DNA from 4 places in the Enterobacter kobei genome. Region 4 is predicted to be linked to each of the others. Evidence: predicted binding sites of a transcription regulator. Region 4 holds the regulator's gene; each other region holds the start of a gene.
What was found. The regulator PurR, encoded in region 4, represses purine synthesis genes. The targets are predictions, from matches to a motif close to CANGCAAACGTTTGCNTG.

Region 1: a site for PurR is predicted at 1,168-1,185, ahead of gcvT (glycine cleavage system aminomethyltransferase GcvT). Genes of this name have one in related genera too.
Region 2: a site for PurR is predicted at 1,511-1,528, ahead of raiA (ribosome-associated translation inhibitor RaiA). Genes of this name have one in related genera too.
Region 3: a site for PurR is predicted at 1,361-1,378, ahead of glyA (serine hydroxymethyltransferase). Genes of this name have one in related genera too.

The regions. Positions count from the first base shown of each region.
Region 1 covers NZ_CP017181.1:3,935,779-3,938,906, reverse strand. The annotation lists gene ubiI (FAD-dependent 2-octaprenylphenol hydroxylase) at 1-846, shown strand, start outside; gene gcvT (glycine cleavage system aminomethyltransferase GcvT) at 1,244-2,338, shown strand; gene gcvH (glycine cleavage system protein GcvH) at 2,362-2,751, shown strand; gene gcvP (aminomethyl-transferring glycine dehydrogenase) at 2,879-3,128, shown strand, end outside.
Region 2 covers NZ_CP017181.1:3,561,718-3,564,845, reverse strand. The annotation lists gene pheA (bifunctional chorismate mutase/prephenate dehydratase) at 1-812, opposite strand, end outside; Phe leader region at 843-968, opposite strand; gene pheL (pheA operon leader peptide PheL) at 920-967, opposite strand; gene raiA (ribosome-associated translation inhibitor RaiA) at 1,072-1,413, opposite strand; gene bamD (outer membrane protein assembly factor BamD) at 1,681-2,418, opposite strand; gene rluD (23S rRNA pseudouridine(1911/1915/1917) synthase RluD) at 2,550-3,128, shown strand, end outside.
Region 3 covers NZ_CP017181.1:3,496,430-3,499,557, reverse strand. The annotation lists gene hmpA (NO-inducible flavohemoprotein) at 1-1,190, opposite strand, end outside; gene glyA (serine hydroxymethyltransferase) at 1,495-2,748, shown strand; gene BFV64_RS16735 (DoxX family protein) at 2,803-3,128, opposite strand, start outside.
Region 4 covers NZ_CP017181.1:2,001,351-2,004,478, reverse strand. The annotation lists gene BFV64_RS09640 (MFS transporter) at 1-898, opposite strand, end outside; gene cydH (cytochrome bd-I oxidase subunit CydH) at 1,062-1,151, opposite strand; gene purR (HTH-type transcriptional repressor PurR) at 1,449-2,474, shown strand; gene punR (DNA-binding transcriptional activator PunR) at 2,492-3,128, opposite strand, start outside.

The DNA of each region.
Region 1 (3,128 bases), 1.9 Mb from region 4:
AAAGCTCAGCAGTGCAGCGACGTAACGCTGGTTGCGCCTGCGCAAATCCAGCAGGTTGCGTGGGGCGAAAACGAGGCGTTTATCACCCTGCAAAGTGGCGATATGCTCACCGCGCGTCTGGTGGTCGGTGCTGATGGCGCTAACTCCTGGCTGCGCAATAAAGCGGATATTCCGCTGACCTACTGGGATTACCGCCATCATGCCATGGTGGCGACGATCCGTACCCAAGAGCCTCACGGCGGCGTGGCGCGCCAGATTTTCCACAACGACGGCATTCTGGCATTCCTGCCGTTAAGCGATCCTCATCTCTGCTCAATTGTCTGGTCTCTGGTGCCGGAAAAAGCGCAGCAGATGCATGAGGCGACGCCAGAGGCCTTTAACCAGGCACTGTGCGTGGCGTTTGATAACCGTCTGGGGCTTTGTACTCTTGAGAGCGAGCGTCAGGTCTTCCCCTTAACCGGACGCTATGCGCGTCAGTTTGCCGCGCACCGTCTGGCGCTGGTGGGCGACGCGGCCCATACCATTCATCCGCTGGCCGGGCAGGGCGTTAATCTCGGCTTTATGGATGCGGCGGAGCTGGTAGAAGAGCTGCGTCGTCTGCAGCGAGAGGGTAAAGATATTGGGCAGCATGTGTATCTGCGTCGCTACGAGCGCAGCCGCAAGCACAGTGCGGCGATGATGCTTGCAGGCATGCAGGGCTTCCGCGAGCTGTTTGCCGGGGCAAATCCGGCGAAAAAACTGCTGCGTGATATTGGGCTCAAGCTCGCCGATACCCTCCCTGGCGTCAAACCTCAATTCCTGCGTCAGGCGATGGGTCTTAACGACCTGCCGGACTGGCTGAAATAAAATAGACCCCCGTCACACTTTCTTTTCCCGGCCTCTGTGCCGGGAAAATTCCCTCGTTTGAAATATTCTAATTCCACGTCATTTTTCGCATTAGATAATCTAATGTCATGATTTTTATGTGACGGAAATTCGGCCCGTTTTTCCGCATGAAATATCACCATGTGCTAAATCCTGTTAGATCATTGTTAATTTTGTGCGGGGTTAATCGCATTTTTCCAGTGAATAACTCTGTAGGCTTTTCAGCGTTTTTTGGTCATAAGCTAATGTGATGACCCGTTTTACCTTATGGTTAACCGCCGGTTTCGGTGGTAAGTTCAGGTAAAAGAGAACGTTTGCGTCGGCATTCGGAAACGAGGCCGATACCGGGTTTCACGGTGAATTTTTCAACGAGGACAAGATGGCTCAACAGACTCCTTTGTACGAACAGCACGTGTTATGCGGCGCCCGCATGGTGGATTTCCATGGCTGGATGATGCCGCTGCACTACGGCTCGCAAATTGATGAGCACCACGCGGTGCGCACCGATGCCGGTATGTTCGACGTGTCCCATATGACAATTGTCGATCTGCGCGGTAGCCGCACCCGGGAGTTTCTACGTTATCTGCTGGCGAACGATGTCGCGAAGCTGAAGACACCGGGGAAAGCGCTCTATACCGGTATGCTGAACGCCTCGGGTGGCGTGATTGATGACCTTATCGTCTACTACTTCACCGAAGACTTCTTCCGCCTCGTTGTAAACTCCGCCACCCGCGAAAAAGACCTCTCCTGGATCACCCAACACGCCGAACCTTATGCCATCGACATCACCGTCCGTGACGATCTGTCGCTGATTGCCGTGCAGGGGCCGAACGCGCAGGCGAAAGCCGCGCCTCTGTTCAGCGACGAGCAGCGTAAAGCCACCGAAGGGATGAAGCCCTTCTTTGGCGTGCAGGCGGGCGATCTGTTTATTGCCACGACCGGCTATACCGGTGAAGCGGGCTATGAAATTGCCATGCCAAACGAGAAAGCAGCTGATTTCTGGCGTGCGCTGGTGGAAGCGGGCGTGAAGCCGGCTGGCCTGGGCGCGCGCGATACGCTGCGCCTTGAAGCGGGGATGAACCTCTACGGTCAGGAGATGGACGAAGGCGTCTCTCCGCTGGCGGCCAACATGGGCTGGACCATTGCATGGGAACCCGCTGACCGTGAGTTTATTGGCCGTGAAGCGCTGGAAATGCAGCGCGAGAAGGGCACTGAACAGCTGGTTGGTCTGGTGATGAAGGAAAAAGGCGTGCTGCGCGGAGAACTGCCGGTGCGTTTTACCGATGCCGACGGCAATCCGCGCGAAGGCGTGATCACCAGCGGGTCCTTCTCCCCGACGCTGGGCTACAGTATTGCACTGGCTCGCGTGCCGGCAGGCATTGGCGAGACGGCGGTGGTGCAAATCCGCAACCGCGAAATGCCGGTCAACGTGACCAAACCGATTTTTGTTCGCGCCGGTAAGCCGGTCGCCTAACTATTTTTATCAGGAGAACTTCAATGAGCAATGTGCCAGCAGAACTGAAATACAGCAAAGAACACGAGTGGCTGCGCAAAGAGGCGGACGGCACTTACACCGTAGGGATCACCGAGCATGCGCAGGAGCTGCTGGGCGACATGGTGTTTGTTGACCTGCCGGAAGTGGGCGCAACCGTGAGCGCGGGCGATGACTGCGCCGTGGCGGAGTCCGTTAAAGCAGCATCCGATATCTACGCACCGGTAAGCGGTGAAATTGTGGCCGTGAACGACGCGCTGAGCGATTCGCCGGAGCTGGTGAACAGCGAGCCTTATGAAGGTGGCTGGATCTTCAAGATCAAAGCCAGTGACGAATCTCAGGTTGCCGCGCTGCTGGATGCGACCGCGTACGAAGCATTACTGGAAGACGAATAACGTTTTGCCGGATGGCGCTGCGCTTATCCGGCCTACAGATCAACGTAGGCCCGGTAAGCGTTAGCGCCACCGGGCAACAGCGTTACAGATAACTACGATTCACTGCACGTTTCAGGAACCATCGCTCATGACACAGACTTTAAGCCAGCTTGAAAACCGTGGCGCTTTCATTGAACGTCACATTGGGCCGGATGCTCAGCAACAGCAGGAGATGCTGAAAACGGTTGGCGCGGATTCATTAAACGCACTGATCGGCCAGATCGTGCCAAAAGACATCCAGCTTGCCACGCCGCCTCAGGTGGGAGAAGCCACCACGGAATTCGCCGCACTGGCGGAGCTGAAGGCCATCGCTGGCCTTAACAAGCGCTATAAGTCTT
Region 2 (3,128 bases), 1.6 Mb from region 4:
GCCAGGTTGCGCTCCAGCACCTGTAAGCCATACAACGCGCCACCCGCCTCGCTACCGAGTGCAGCGACGGCTGGCGAGTTAGCCTGCGCCACTTTTTCCATTGCCGCGGAGGTGCTTTCGGTGTACTCGATTTTCCAGTTCGGATAGCGGTTCAGGAACTGGCTGCACTGCTGGAACGGCTGGGGATGACTGTAGACGGTTTCTATCTTGCTCAGATCGGTTGAGCCGGAGACCAGCACGCAGTGATCGATAGGGATCGTCAGCTCGCCAACCAGCGACAGGCTGGTGTGCTGCAGCAAATCGTAAACGTCGTTGATGGCACCCGAGCTGGTGTTTTCAATGGGCACGACGGCGTAATCCGCCTGGCCGGTCTCGACCTGGTTAAAGATATCGGCAAATTTTGCGCAGCCGCTCTCAATAAATTCTTCGAAATGGCGAGCGGCATACTGACGTGCGGCCAGGTGAGAGTAAGAGCCTTTCGGGCCGAGGAAGGCGATACGCGCAGAATGCGGGTTAGTTTTGTTCAGATGCTGCTGGAGCAGCGCTTGCTGAGTGAGAACGGAGTCTTCAATGATGAGCTGGAACAACCGGGTGATGTAATGGGCATCGAGGTGGTGCGCTTTGCCGAGCTGGATCAGACGTTCCAGCAGATCGCGTTCGCGGTCAATATCACGTACCGGACGATGGGAGTCCAGTTTGGCTTTCCCTACTTCAACGGCGAGCATGCGACGTTCGGCCAGCAGTGCCAGTAATTTCTCATCCAGCGCGCTGATTTTTACGCGCAGGTCCAGTAACGGGTTTTCCGGTGTCATAGTGTCGCCTGTCTCATTTTATCGTTATCAATAAAAAAGGCCCCCCGGTGTGGGAGGCCTTGTTGTTCGTCTTCGCATTCTTTATCACACGACGAAACGCCTCCCGGTCAGGGGAAGGTAAAAAAGAATGCGAAGAAGAACGGCGTAAGTTTCATAACATCATCCTGTGATTGATACCGTTAAAGTACCTGTACTGTTTTCACCCTGTCAATAAAAAACGCGCCCGAAGGCGCGTTGGCGGTACACTCAATTTAAAGGATTACTCTTCTTCAACTTCTTCCGCGAAGCTGGCGTCTTTCACCGAGGATGCGGCGCGACGGGCTTCACCTTTGTGTTGCACTTTATTGAGCTGCCGTTCCAGCTTGTTGATCAAATCGTTAATAGCCGTGTACATATCTTCATGTTTTGCGCTGGCGACCAGATGGCCGTTTGGAGTATTGATAGTTGCGTCAGCGATGAAACCCTGTGGCTCCTTAGACAGAATGATATGCGGGTTAATCAGGTGAGTTTGCCATTTATCCAGTTTGGCGAGACGGTCTGCGACGTGCTGGCGAATTGCCGGAGTAATTTCCATTTGTTTACTGGTAATGTTCATTGTCATAAATTTTACCTCTTGTCTTTCCGTCTTGGTGATTCCAGCATACCCGACCTAATGTCAAAATGTGTGATTTAGATCACGTTATTTTGTCGGTTTTTGTCAGGGAATCTTTTTTGTGAGGCAGGGCAGGAAGAGGTGAGATTTACCTTGTGGAAGGCAAAAATTGCGGTCATAGTTGACGGGATGAGTTGAGATAAAGCGCTTCAGCGAATATCAGAAATGGATACAAAAACGGCAGCCTTCGGGCTGCCGTTTTGCATTGAAGCACTATCAGGTGTTGCTGCTATTCGCGGCGATAATTTTCGCCACTTTTTCAGCCTGAGTGGTCATCTGCATCTGACGGTAAGCATTTTCCATCAGCTTCAGGCCGTCACGCGTTGCCTGAGTATCCGGGTAATCACGCAGCATACCTTCTACGCGGTTAACCACGGCAACCCATGCGCCACGGCGGGTATAGTATTCCGCAACGGAGTATTCATACTTCGCCAGGCGATCTTTCAGGAACACCAGACGTTTGGTCGCGTCGGTCACGTACTGACTGTTTGGATAGCCGCGCACCAGTTTGGAGAAGTCATTGAAGGCATCACGCGCATGCTGGGGATCACGATCGGAACGATCCACGCCGAAGAAGCCCTGCAGAGCACTGTCATCCAGCGCCATGTTGGTCAGACCGCGCATATACATGACGTAATCGATGTTAGGATGAGTCGGATTCAGACGCATGAAACGATCGATAGTTGCCTGAGCCAGCGGGAGGTCGGCATTTTTGTAGTAGGCGTAGATAAGATCTAACTGTACCTGCTGCGAATACGGACCAAATGGATAGCGATTATCCAACGCTTCCAGTTGCGTTATCGCCTGTTTCCAGTTACCGTCCTGCAACTTTTGTTGTGCAGTCGCATAGATCTCATTCGGCGGATTGTCAGGGACCTGTTCATTCGAACCGGAGCAGCCCACCAAAGCCAGGCTCAACGTGGCCGCTGCCACCAGATATTTCATGCGCGTCATGACGTTTTGACTTTCCTCAAATGTTTGTCCGGGAGAAACTCTGTTCCTGCTCCCGATTAAGACCAGCTACAATAGCACACTATATTAAACGGCAAAGCCGTAAAACCCAACGTTAAACAAAGAAGCAGTTTATGGCACAACGAGTAGAACTCACCGCAACAGTCTCCGAAAATCAGCTCGGTCAACGCTTAGATCAGGCTTTGGCCGAATTGTTCCCTGATTATTCGCGTTCACGCATAAAAGAATGGATCCTTGACCAGCGCGTGCTGGTAAACGGCAAGATCTGGGACAAACCAAAAGAGAAAGTGTTTGGTGGGGAAGCTGTTGCCATCAATGCTGAAATCGAAGAGGAAATCCGCTTCGAGCCGCAGGATATCCCATTGGACATCGTCTATGAAGATGATGACATTCTGGTAATCAACAAGCCGCGCGACCTGGTTGTTCATCCGGGGGCGGGGAACCCTGACGGTACGGTACTTAATGCACTTCTCCATTACTATCCGCCGATTGCTGATGTCCCGCGCGCGGGTATCGTTCACCGTCTGGATAAAGACACCACCGGTCTGATGGTCGTGGCAAAGACCGTTCCTGCTCAGACCCGTCTGGTGGAATCACTGCAGCTGCGCGAAATTACCCGTGAATACGAAGCGGTAGCCATTGGCCACATGACCGCTGGCGGCACGGTAGAAGAACCGATTAGCCGTCACCCG
Region 3 (3,128 bases), 1.5 Mb from region 4:
TACAGCACTTTATGCGGGCCGAAACATTCGTAATGAATGTTGTCTTTATTCACACCCAGCGCCACCAGCTGCTTCGCGGCATATTGCATAAACGCCACCGGTCCGCAGACGTAGAACTGCATATCCGGCGCGCTGAACGCCCCTTCATGCTGGCTTAAATTCATCAACCCTTCGCTGTCAAAACGTGCGGCTGCGCGGTCTGCTTCCGTTGGCAAGCGATACCAGGTATGCGCGGTGAAGCGGGGCAGCGTCGCGCCCAGCGTTTTCACTTCGTCCGCAAAGGCATGCACCTCGCCGTTCTCTGCGGCATGGAACCAGTTGACCTGTGCGCTGTGGTTTGCTTTCGCCAGCGTATCCAGCATCGCCAGCATTGGCGTTTGGCCGACACCAGCCGAGATCAGCGTTACCGGGGTAGTAGCGTCTACCGCCATGAAGAAGTCACCCGCCGGTGCGGCCAGGTGAACGACGTCACCCACGCTGGCTTCGTTATGCAGCCAGCTGGAAACCTGGCCGCCGTCCTCGCGTTTCACCGCAATGCGATAGCCTTTGCCGTCGGGTTTGCGGGTCAGGGAATACTGGCGGATCTCCTGATGCGGAAAACCTTCAGGCTTCAGCCACACGCCGAGATATTGGCCTGGCTGATAATCCGCTACCGGCTGACCATCCACCGGTTCAAATTCAAAACTGGTGATCAATGCGCTGCGCGGTGTTTTCTCAACGATGCGGAAGGCGCGAGTGCCTTCCCAGCCGCCGTTCTTGCTGGCGTTTTCACTGTAGATCTGCGCTTCACGGTTGATGAAGACGTTTGCCAGCACGCCGTAGGCTTTACCCCAGGCGTCCAGTACCTCCTGGCCCGGGCTGAACATTTCGTCCAGCGTTGCCAGCAGGTGGCCGCCGACAATATTGTACTGCTCGGGTTTGATCTGGAAGCTGGTGTGCTTCTGCGCGATTTTTTCCACCGCAGGCAGTAATGCCGCCAGGTTTTCAATGTTGCTGGCGTAGGCCGCGATGGCGTTGAACAGGGCTTCACGCTGATCGCCATTACGCTGGTTACTCATGTTGAAAATCTCTTTCAACTCTGGGTTATGCGTGAACATGCGATCGTAAAAATGAGCGGTGAGTTTAGGACCGGTTTCCACCAGCAGGGGGATGGTGGCTTTAACGGTAGCGATGGTTTGAGCGTCGAGCATGAGCGCGTCCTTTTGATGTGACTTTAATGATGTATTTTAAATGCATCTTATAAAAAATACCCCTGCGTTGTAAATGGTTCTTTGCAAGATGAAAAATATGCATCACAAACCTGAAAAGAAATCCGTTGAAACAGGGGAGCGCTTTATTCCTCAAACCCTTGCGTGGCGTGAAGGAAAACGTTTGCGTAAAATCGTTTGTCAAGACCTGTTATCACAGAACTATTCAGTTATACTGTTGCCCGTCGTCCAACAGGACTGCCTTTTCAGGCCAAAATTTACTTGTTAGCTGAGTCAGGAGATGCGGATGTTAAAGCGTGAAATGAACATTGCCGATTATGATGCCGAACTGTGGCAGGCTATGGAGCAGGAAAAAGTACGTCAGGAAGAGCACATCGAACTGATCGCCTCCGAAAACTACACCAGCCCGCGCGTCATGCAGGCACAGGGTTCTCAGCTGACCAACAAATACGCTGAAGGTTATCCAGGCAAGCGCTACTACGGCGGTTGCGAGTACGTTGATATCGTTGAGCAGCTGGCAATCGACCGTGCGAAAGAACTCTTTGGCGCTGACTACGCGAACGTGCAGCCGCACTCCGGCTCTCAGGCTAACTTCGCCGTTTACACCGCGCTGCTGCAGCCGGGCGATACGGTGCTGGGTATGAACCTGGCGCAGGGTGGCCACCTGACTCACGGCTCCCCGGTGAACTTCTCCGGCAAACTGTACAACATCATCCCTTACGGTATCGATGAGTCCGGTAAAATTGACTACGAAGACATGGCGAAGCAGGCTAAAGAGCATAAACCGAAGATGATCATCGGTGGCTTCTCTGCTTACTCCGGTATCGTTGACTGGGCAAAAATGCGTGAAATCGCAGACAGCATCGGTGCTTACCTGTTCGTCGACATGGCGCACGTAGCGGGTCTGATTGCCGCTGGCGTTTACCCGAACCCGGTTCCGCACGCTCACGTTGTGACCACCACTACCCATAAAACCCTGGCGGGTCCACGCGGTGGCCTGATCCTGGCGAAAGGCGGTGACGAAGAGCTGTACAAAAAACTGAACTCTGCCGTGTTCCCAAGCGCGCAGGGCGGCCCGCTGATGCACGTTATCGCGGCAAAAGCGGTAGCGCTGAAAGAAGCGATGGAGCCAGAGTTCAAGGTTTATCAGCAGCAGGTTGCTAAGAACGCCAAAGCGATGGTGGAAGTGTTCCTGAACCGTGGCTACAAAGTGGTTTCTGGCGGTACTGAAAACCACCTGTTCCTGCTGGATCTGGTTGATAAGAACCTGACCGGTAAAGAAGCTGACGCTGCACTGGGCCGCGCTAACATCACCGTGAACAAAAACAGCGTGCCAAACGATCCGAAGAGCCCGTTCGTGACGTCCGGTATCCGTATCGGTTCTCCGGCTGTGACGCGTCGCGGCTTTAAAGAAGCGGAAGTGAAAGAGCTGGCTGGCTGGATGTGTGACGTTCTGGACAACATCAATGACGAAGCGGTTATCGAGCGCGTCAAAGGTAAAGTTCTGGATATCTGCGCACGCTTCCCGGTATACGCATAATTCCTCTGCTCAGCAGAACGTTAAAAGGCCGCGCGTGCGGCCTTTTTTTATGGCTTAACGGCGGTCAAGGGATATTGCGCCTGGACCTACAATCGCCAGCAATATAAATGCGCCCGCAATACTGACATTCTTGTAGAAATTAATCATATTCGGTACGACCGCGTCACCGGTCATATTCCAGTAATGGTGACCAATCACCGCCGTGCCCAGCGTGTAGAACACAAACAGCACGGCAAGAGGGCGGGTGAAAAAGCCCAGTACGATCAGGATGGCGGCTGGCACTTCCATCACCACCGCAATAATGGCCGCCAGCATGGGCATCGGTGTCCCCAGCGAGGTCATATATTGTACGGTGCCGCTAAACCCCGTCAGTTTCGGAT
Region 4 (3,128 bases):
AGACAACCATCGCGATGGCCGCGCCAAACTCGTTACGCGCCAGCCACGGAATCGCGATCATGATGGCAATCAGCAAGGTTAAAAAGCCTTTCAACGTTCCGGCCACTGAACGGTCAGCAAATTTCCCGCCAAGGTAGTTACCCATTGAGAACCCTACGCCAATCAATACCAGCATCGCGGTAATAAAGATCGGGGTTGCATGGGTGATATCGTGCAGCACCGGTGAAATGTAGGTATAGAGCGTAAACATCGCCCCGGCCCCCAGCACGGTGGTCAGCAGTGCAGAAAGCACCTGCGGGCGCACCAGTACCGACAGCTCTTTGCGCACGTCCGGACGTTCACCCGCGCTGCCTTTCGGCAGGGAGAAGAACAAGGCCACCATCGCCACCACGCCCAGCCCGGCGGTTGCCAGGAATGACATACGCCAGCCGATCGCTTCACCCAGCCAGGTCGCAGCCGGTACGCCGCCAATGTTGGCAATCGTCAGCCCCATAAACATGGTCGCCACGGCGCTTGCCTGCTTATGTTTCGGCACCACGCTTGCGGCCACGACCGAGCCCAGCCCAAAGAACGCGCCATGGTTCAGGCTGGTCAAAATGCGCGACAGCATCAGGGTGGTGTAGTCAGGTGAAATGGCAGAGAGCACGTTGCCCAGGGTGAAAATCGCCATCAGGAAAATCAGCGCATTACGGCGCGCGCGGTGTGAAAGCAGTAGCGTCATCAGCGGCGCCCCCACCATCACGCCGATGGCATAAGCGCTGATTAACATCCCGGCCGCAGGGATCGAGACATCCACGCCCCGGGCGATAACAGGCAGTAACCCCATCGGGGAGAATTCGGTGGTGCCAATCCCAAAAGCGCCAATCGCCAGGGCAAGCAGGGGAAAATTGATTTTCATGCGTCAACTCCGGATGCCGTGTCATGTCGTGACACAGAACAAAGAAGCGGAAAGCATGACATCAATCACAAAAAATGAGAAGTTAACAAAATGGCAAAAGATTTTTGCCTGAGAAGTAACAATCCGGTAAACCGGGAGGGAGAAGATTCTCCCTCCGCGTAAATCAGTGCAGCACAGCCGTCAGGCCAGCCGCCACAATCAGCGCCAGCACAACGATGGTGGTGAACAGCGAAAACTTCAGATCGGAACTCATCAATTTTTCTCCTTTTAATCCCCCCACGAAAAGTGAGCTTGCTCATTTTTGCACAGTTTACGTCAAAAATCTTCCCGGATTTAAGCTGATAACCACTTTACCTCTTCCCCTTTTCATCAAGATAGGACAAAATTCCACGCTAAATTTATTAGCGTACCGGCCATTGACCCCCTCCTGACGTCCCGTGTCGTTTTCCTGGCGTACCGCAATCTAAAATTGCGTGATAAGGGTGAGAGAAGGCAAACGTTTACCTTCAAGTATTTCAGGAGTTTAGGATATGGTCTGGAGTGACATTTAATGGCAACAATTAAAGACGTAGCAAAACGCGCAAACGTTTCCACTACAACCGTATCACATGTAATTAACAAAACCCGCTTTGTGGCGGAAGAGACGCGCAACGCCGTCTGGGCAGCAATCAAAGAGCTGCACTACTCGCCAAGTGCGGTTGCGCGCAGCCTCAAGGTGAATCACACCAAATCGATTGGTCTGCTGGCGACCAGCAGCGAAGCGGCCTATTTTGCTGAGATCATTGAGGCGGTAGAGAAAAACTGCTTCCAGAAAGGCTATACCCTGATTCTGGGCAACGCGTGGAACAGCATTGAAAAACAGCGAGCCTATCTCTCCATGATGGCGCAGAAGCGCGTGGATGGCCTGCTGGTGATGTGTTCCGAGTACCCGGAATCCGTACTGTCGATGCTTGAAGAGTATCGCCATATCCCGATGGTGGTGATGGACTGGGGTGAAGCCCGTGCGGATTTCACGGATTCCGTTATCGACAACGCCTTTGAAGGCGGCTATATGGCGGGCCGTTATTTGATCGAACGCGGTCATCGTGAGATTGGCGTGATCCCGGGTCCGCTTGAGCGTAACACCGGCGCAGGTCGTCTGGCTGGCTTTATGAAAGCGATGGAAGAAGCACTGATCACCGTGCCAGAAAACTGGATCGTACAGGGTGACTTTGAGCCGGAATCAGGCTACCGCGCGATGCAGCAGATTGTCTCCCAGCAACATCGTCCTACCGCCGTTTTCTGCGGGGGCGACATCATGGCGATGGGCGCGCTCTGTGCGGCCGATGAGCTGGGTCTGCGCGTCCCGCAGGACATTTCCGTGATCGGCTATGACAACGTGCGCAACGCGCGCTTCTTTACCCCTGCGCTGACCACCATTCACCAGCCGAAAGATTCGCTGGGTGAAACGGCCTTCAACATGCTGCTCGACAGGATCGTCAACAAACGTGAAGAGTCGCAGTCCATTGAAGTCCACCCGCGCCTCATCGAACGCCGTTCCGTTGCGGATGGTCCGTTCCGCGACTACCGTCGTTAATCGCTTTACGGAGCCAGTCACACTGGCTCCCGTAACCATTCCCGGTTAAGCGTTTCGCTGTCCCCCAGATAATCCAGCAGCCAGGCCATAGCAGGTGAAACATCATTTTGTTGCCAGGTCAGACAGCAAGCCGCATCCGGGAACGGATTCTCCAGCGTCAGTTCAACCCACTCGCCGGTGTCGATTCGCGGGCGCGCAAAATGAACGGGCACCATCGCGACGCACAGCCCTGCACTGAGGCAGGTCGCCGACGATTCCCAGTCCGGGGCGACCACGCGACGCTGGTTATCCAGCAGCCAGGTGATACGCTTGGGCAGCGAGCGGGAGGTGTCCTCCAGCACCAGCGACGGCCAGTTACGCAGGGTATCGTCGCTTAACGGCCCCTCCATGGCCGCCAGGGGATGATCGCGTGCCACTACGCATTTCCAGCTCAGCATCCCCATATCGCGAAAGGCATAGCGTCCCCCAACCGGAATCGCCTGCGTCGCCCCAATCGCCATTTCTACCCTGCCGTCCGACAGCGCGTCCCACACGCCGTTGAACACTTCCTGCGAAACACGCAACTCAACGTCAGAAAAATGACGATAGAAATCGACGATCATTTGCCGGGTGCGTTCCGGCTTCACGATATTATCGACCGCGATGGAAAGATGC